One region of the Jeotgalibacillus sp. 10bf12 genome, then DNA from elsewhere that is predicted to be linked to it. Evidence: riboswitches for the same ligand, from Rfam matches in the RefSeq annotation. Region 1 holds a riboswitch; the other holds the start of a gene.

Region 1 (3,425 bases):
GTTCACAAGTCCTTTTTCATGTCCAGCTCCAGGTGCTTTCAGTTTCTCTTATGCTTTTTTAGATTCTGTTAAAATAATCGGCTCGCCTTTTGTGATGACAATTGTATGCTCAATCTGTGCGACTAAGCTGCCATCCGGTGTCTTATACGTCCAGCCGTCATTCTGTTCTTCCACAAAGTCTGCTCCTGAAGAGATAAACGGTTCAAACGCAAGGACAGTCCCTTCTGCTAATAACTCGTTATCCCATGGATCATGGTAGTTCAGAATATGATCCGGTGCTTCATGAAGTGACTTTCCGACACCGTGTCCTGTCAGGTTCGTAATGACCTGATAACCGTTTTGTCTTGCCACACGTGAAACCGTCTTTCCAAGCTGACTCTTTTTAGAGCCGGCTTTTGCTTTTTTCAGCGCCAGTGTAAAAGCTTCTACTGCGGTTGCGCACAGCTTTTCAAGCGCTGCATTTTCACCTACTACAAACGAAATGCCTGTATCAGCAAAGTAACCATCCAGAGAGCCTGAAACATCAATGTTCACAAGGTCTCCGTCCTGAATTACGCGGTCGCCGGGGATCCCGTGCGCGACTTCATCATTTACACTGATGCACGTATAGCCAGGAAAATCATATTCACCTTTAGGGCCTGAAATAGCACCGTATTGTTCAAATTTCTGCTTTCCGATCTGATCAAGCTCAGCAGTCGTTACGCCGGGCTTTGTTGCTGCACGCATATCATCGCGGATCTCAGCAACGATTGCGCCGATTTTTTTCAGCGCTTCTAATTCTTCGTTTGTTTTTACGATCATACCGATTCTCTCCTTGCTTTATAATGGTTCACTATATCATATGTATGGTGTGGAATGCATGAAAGACGCTATTTCTTGAATAACCGTTTAATCTGCGCTTAGGGTGACGCTTTCCACGCGGCCGGGCGGTGAGCCTCCTCAACGCTTCGCGCCTCCGGGGTCTCACCGGTCCGGCTTCTCGCGTTGGAGTCGCCCCCTTCCGCTCCGATTAAACTATGTAAGGCTTATTTCATAATAATTTATCACACAATTGGTTTATAGTTAGTACAGTATACATTAATAAAAAAGAAGATGACGTTTTTTAAAAGCCATCTTCTTTTTTATATTAAATTCAGGTACATTGAAGCGTAAGGCGGCGACTCCGGGACGAGTAGAGGGAAGCCGAGACCCCACAGCCGAAGGCGAGGAGGCTTGGCAACCTCCGTCCGGAAAGCGTCCGCCTGAAGCGTAAATGAACCGTTTATTTAAACATATCAGGCACTTGTCATCTGACGGTTCGTCGCGACTCTTGGTACTGAGATCAGCAGCGTCGCAAGGACAATTGATGTCAGGATGAAGGCAGGGCCCATGTATGAACCGTTATAGCCAAGTGAGAACAGCCACGCAGGAACACCTTCGCTTCCTGAACCGAAGAAGATAACACCTGCAAGAAAATGACAGATGAATCTTAACAGTGCACCGATAAATACACCTGCTGTGATGTACACGGCAGCTTTTTTCATCGATCCTTCTTCAAGTGAACGCTTCACAACCCCTGCAAACAGACCTGCAAATCCAATCACAGTAAATGCCAGCGGATAATCAAGTATCCCCTGAACAGGATCAATAATATAGGCACCGAACATTGTCTGCAGCAGACCTACTAGAAATCCTGTTAACAGACCGCCTTTTAACCCCCAGCGAAATGCCATCAGAATAATGGGCACCATCACAAAGCTGATAGACCCACCTTGTGGCCAGAGACTGAATGAAAACTGGTCAAGGATAATACCGATTGCTGAAAAGATCGCAACCTCCACTAAAAATAATAACTTCTTACGCTCCATATGTCTTCCTCCTTTTGCGAAATCGATGCAGCTCGCACACAGGGGAATTCAACGGGCTACTCCATATAAAAAGGGCCCCGGGGATAGAAACCCAGAGACCCTGAAAAGTCCGTTTCCATCCACATTCCTGCGTAAGCATTAACTTACAGGTTCGAAGGGTCTGAACAAGTCTGTTCACTCTCAGCCTATATGGCTCCCCTTGTGGAAATTGCATCTATTAGTATTGTAACTTATATTCGGAATCATGTCATCTCCCCCACTTTTTGTATGCTATACTATAACACGTCTAATTTACTAAAAAAGGAGGTTCCCGACTCATATGCAATGGTTAAAAAGAAGATTTATCGGCGGCAGAATTTTAAAGACGGGTGTTGCGGTGTTTTTAACTGCGCTGATCTGTCAGCTGTTCAATCTGCCAGTTGTTTTCGCCGTCATTACTGCGATTGTAACAATTGAACCGACAGCTGCCGATTCGATTAAAAAGGGGATGATCCGTTTCCCTGCATCTGCCATCGGGGCCTCTATTGCGATGCTCGCCACCTTCTTACTTGGCGATACGGCGATTACATATACAATTTCAGCGGTGCTGACAATCTGGATCTGTTACAAACTGAAGCTTGATGCAGGTATGCTGGTTGCCACATTGACAGCCGTCGCGATGATTCCAGGGACAGAAGATCACTTCCTGCTTGAATTTGTTAAAAGGCTTGGTACAACAGGAATCGGTATTTTAACTTCCACACTCGTCAACTTTTTACTAATGCCGCCAAAATATAAGGATCAGATTATTTCACTCATTTCTGATTCACAGGCTAAGCTTACACAGCTGCTTGCTGAAAGAATGAATGAGCTGCTCGATCAGAGAAACTCACCAATGAATCTTGAATCCGCATCCAATCAGCTGCGTACGCAGCTTGACCGGGCAGATATGTTCTGCAGATTTCAGCTTCAGGAATGGCATTATCATTCATATAAACGAGAGGAAATGAATGAAATCCAGACGCTGCAAAAAAAGATTTACCTTTTAAGGCAGCTATCCTTCCATTTAGCCAACCTGATCTCACTGCCTTCAGACGATGCGCCTGAATGGTCGATTGAAGAAAAGCAGGCAGTCCGCACACTTGTCTCACAGCTGAATAACCGGATTATCAGAACCGGTGAACAGGAGCCGATGGATGCCGATGCGCTGGCGCTTCTCCGTCATGAGCTGAAAGGTGAAACAGATGAAGATGAACTGCCTGATAAAAGTTATATTTACTTTGAATTGTTAACGATTCACGCACTGCTGAAAAAGCGCAGATCGTTTGTCAAGGTTCCAAGTGCGAGGCCGGAGGAACTTTAATATTTTTGACACGAGAAAAGCCGGGGATTGCTCCCCGGCTTTTTTAGTTAGCTAAAACATTTTCCCTTTGCGAGTCAATAGTCCTGAAGTGTCGAAGTGTACCTGTTAAACGTCGAACATCACTACGTAAACAGCGAACACCACGCATTTACTCTCGAACAATCTTGAGCAAACGCCGAACACCAGCGAACGAGCATCGAACCATTAACCGAAACACAATGCCCGACTACATCACA
Region 2 (3,425 bases), 140 kb from region 1:
CATGATACTTGATTTTGTCGGGATATTCGGTGCAATTTCCTTTACACGTGCAAGCAGTTCAAGTGAACGATCATACATCGCACGCGCCCGAACTCTTTTCGTTAAGCGGCGAACCGTTTCAATATTGTGATTGAAAATATCCGGTTCAGCGTCCATCAGTGTATGAAGGCTTTCATAATCACCTTTCATATCAGAAGGTAACACTTCAACTGTACAGCTTGGCAGACGGCGGTGAATGGCACGCACTGTTTCAGCAAATACAGCAGCGCCACCGTCATTCAAATCGTCACGCGCAACCGCAGTGACAACAACATGCTTTAAGCCCATCATTTCAGTTGATTCTGCTACACGTTCCGGCTCGCCCCAGTCAAGCTCATTCGGCAGTCCTGTTTTGACTGCACAAAAGCGGCATGCCCGCGTACACGTATCTCCGAGGATCATAAATGTCGCAGTTTTCCGCTCACTCCAACACTCGTGAATATTCGGGCACTTTGCCTCTTCACATACTGTATTCAGCTTCTTCTCACGCATCATCTTCTTTAGCTTCTTATAGGAATCATTCGTATTCAGTTTTACCTTTAACCATTCGGGTTTACGTACATGTTCTTTTGCATTCGTCATACTTTCTGTCTCCCTTCCCGCTTATAGCTCCATTCTTCACTCTTATACTTCTCCTCAAGCTCTGCTACTTCTCTTAACATCTCTTCTGGCGGTGCAAAAGGCTCCAGTTCAATATCAAGCCCCTTGATGAACCCTTCTCTAAATGCATCATTTACTTCTTCAAATGTGACAGGACGATCCAGTACATCATTAATTGAAACAGCCCTGCTGGTAAAGGCGCGCCGTGCACGTTCTTTTACTTTTTCATTTGGATAAATGAAAAGGTCAAACAGTTTTTGTATATCCATAGAAATCGGAATAGATCCATGCTGTAGAATTACACCTTTTTTACGCGTCTGCGCACTGCCGGCTGCCTTCTTGCCATCTACCATCAGTTCATACCAGGACGGCTCTTCAAAGCAGACTGCCGATCCGGCCTGCTTCTGCTTCTCTTCAGGAATCGAAAACTCAGCCGGAATTCCGAGTGCACGATAGCCCTCAAGAATACCCTTAGACAATACGAGATAGGCCTCTTTTATCGACTTCGGCATAGCCGGATGATCTTCAGAGACAAGTACACTGTAAGTCAGCTCGTCATCATGAAGTACAGCTCTGCCACCTGTCTGCCTGCGCACAAGCTCAACACCATATTTTTCTGCGTTTTCAAGATCTATACTGCCACCGACCTTTTGAAAAAAGCCAACTGATAGTCCAGCAGGCTTCCAGCCATAAAACCTCAGCACCGGCGGGATCTTTTCTTCACTGTGCCAATTCATCAGCACTTCATCCATCGCCATATTAAAAGCCGGCGTACCATAACCGGAGTCAAGAAAATACCACGTTTCTTTCATCGTCTGCCTCCTCTCAACATTTACATAAAAAAACACCAATTCCTATTAAAGGAAGTGGCTTATACACGTAGCTATGTAAGCATACTTCCCTCCGCTGGCATCATCCAGATCAGGTACAAAGGGTTCAGCAAAAGACTGTCTCAGCCACTCGGCTCCCCCAGTAAATAAATTAATTAAATTGTCTGTTAAAGAGTATCACAATCATTTCCATAACGCAAAAAGAAATTTGTGTTACAGTAACTGTTTCAAACTGATACAGAAGATCCGAACCTTTCATGTAATCGCGTTCATTACTGTTTTTAAAGCAATAAATAAAATTTCATCTGTTATATAATTTTCTGTACTAAAACAATAACAGATTGTGAATTGCATCAAAAGATGTGGGGATCGGGACAAAAGACTACTTCAATAATTAATGATGAAATAGATCATACATAAATAATGATAGATAAAAATTTGAGACGAATGGAGCAGAAGGCGGGGCGCGGATAGGGGCAGGTGAGACCCTGGAATGACACAAAATGGGCTCACCGCCCGGCCGCGGAAAGCTTCCGCCTGGCGCGCAGTGAGCCGGTTACATTTTATAATCCTTCCACCGGATCATCCGCAAGTCTGATCCCGCTGAACTGCCATCTCATGTGCGGATAAAAGAAATTACGGTAAGTCAGCCTGATATGAGAAAGCGGCGTAACACATGATCCGCCTTTTAAGACAATCTGATTCGACATGAACTTGGCATTATACTCACCAAGTGCGCCATCAAGCGGCTTACTGCGCGGATATGGGGTATAGGGACTCTGCGTCCATTCCCACACATCACCAAATGCCTTTTCAAAGCGTGCACCGCTGTAAGTGTCATCCGGCTGATAGCGGTCGTCATCCATAAAGTTACCCTTTACTTCTTCACGCTTCATCGCGTGCTCCCACTCCTGCTCAGTCGGCAGACGCTTCCCTGCCCAGCGCGCATAGGCATCCGCTTCATAATAGCTGACGTGCGTGACAGGCGCATCCAACTCCACAGTCTGCATTCCGCTCAGTGTAAAGTACGACCAATTCCCATCTTTTTTACGCCAGTATAGCGGTGCATGCCACTTCTCCTGTTTCACCAGCTGCCAGCCATCTGACAGCCAAAACTCAGCTTTCTCATAACCTCCATCTTCAATAAACGCAAGGTATTCACCATTTGTCACCGGACGATTCGCAATCTGACAGCCGTTCAAATATGCATCATGACAGGGTGTTTCATTATCAAAAGCAAACGCTTCAGCATCTGTACCGATTCTTGTCATTCCTTTGTCAAAAGAAGTGAATGTCATCTCAGGTGCATGACCGCCTTTAGCTGGTTTTTGCTCAAAAAGCGAGGGATAAAGCGGATTAAATGATAAGTTATATTTAATATCCATCAGAATCAGCTCCTGGTGCTGCTGTTCATGCTGAAGCCCCATTTCAATCAGCTCATATAAATGGTCTGTCATTTCTGTCGTGTCAAATAGCTGGTTGACCTGTTCATTGACATGCTCCCGGTAACCGAGTGTTTCTTTCACCGTCGGACGCGAGATTAGTCCACGCTTCGACTGCGGGTGGAATTCTCCTACTGTTTCATAATAGGAATTAAACAGATAGAAGAACTGTTCATTAAAAGGTTCATAGCCATCCACAAATTCTGTCAGAATGAACTTTTCAAAAAACCAGGTCGTGTGAGCCAGATGCCACTTGGTCGGGCTGACAAATGAATCTGCCTGCAGAATAAAATCCTCAATCTCCATCTCTGCGACCAGCTTTTCGCTATACGCACGAATGTCCTGAAACATCTGCTGAATATCTTTTGATTTTGTTACGCTCATGCTTTTCTCCCCTTACATATGTATTGTTAAAGAATGTTATTCCCTTCGTCAGATTGACGTACACTCTATTTTAAAAATAATTGTGACCGGCTTCTGATTTTTAATGAGTCATTGTATGATGAAAAACATA

Evidence for each region. Region 1 has a riboswitch for thiamine pyrophosphate ahead of thiT (energy-coupled thiamine transporter ThiT). Riboswitches for the same ligand answer to the same signal wherever they lie in the genome.
Region 2: linked by a shared signal. The riboswitch ahead of DH10bf12_RS08860 (lipoate--protein ligase family protein) and the one ahead of thiT (energy-coupled thiamine transporter ThiT) in region 1 are both predicted to bind thiamine pyrophosphate.

The regions. Positions count from the first base shown of each region.
Region 1 covers NZ_CP200276.1:1,823,950-1,827,374, reverse strand. Annotated here, with positions in the region: gene map (type I methionyl aminopeptidase) at 49-801, opposite strand; gene thiT (energy-coupled thiamine transporter ThiT) at 1,275-1,847, opposite strand; TPP riboswitch at 1,955-2,057, opposite strand; gene DH10bf12_RS09495 (FUSC family protein) at 2,167-3,189, shown strand; gene metH (methionine synthase) at 3,416-3,425, opposite strand, start outside.
Region 2 covers NZ_CP200276.1:1,684,321-1,687,745, reverse strand. Annotated here, with positions in the region: gene lipA (lipoyl synthase) at 1-621, opposite strand, end outside; gene DH10bf12_RS08860 (lipoate--protein ligase family protein) at 618-1,451, opposite strand; TPP riboswitch at 1,521-1,620, opposite strand; gene egtB (ergothioneine biosynthesis protein EgtB) at 2,033-3,295, opposite strand.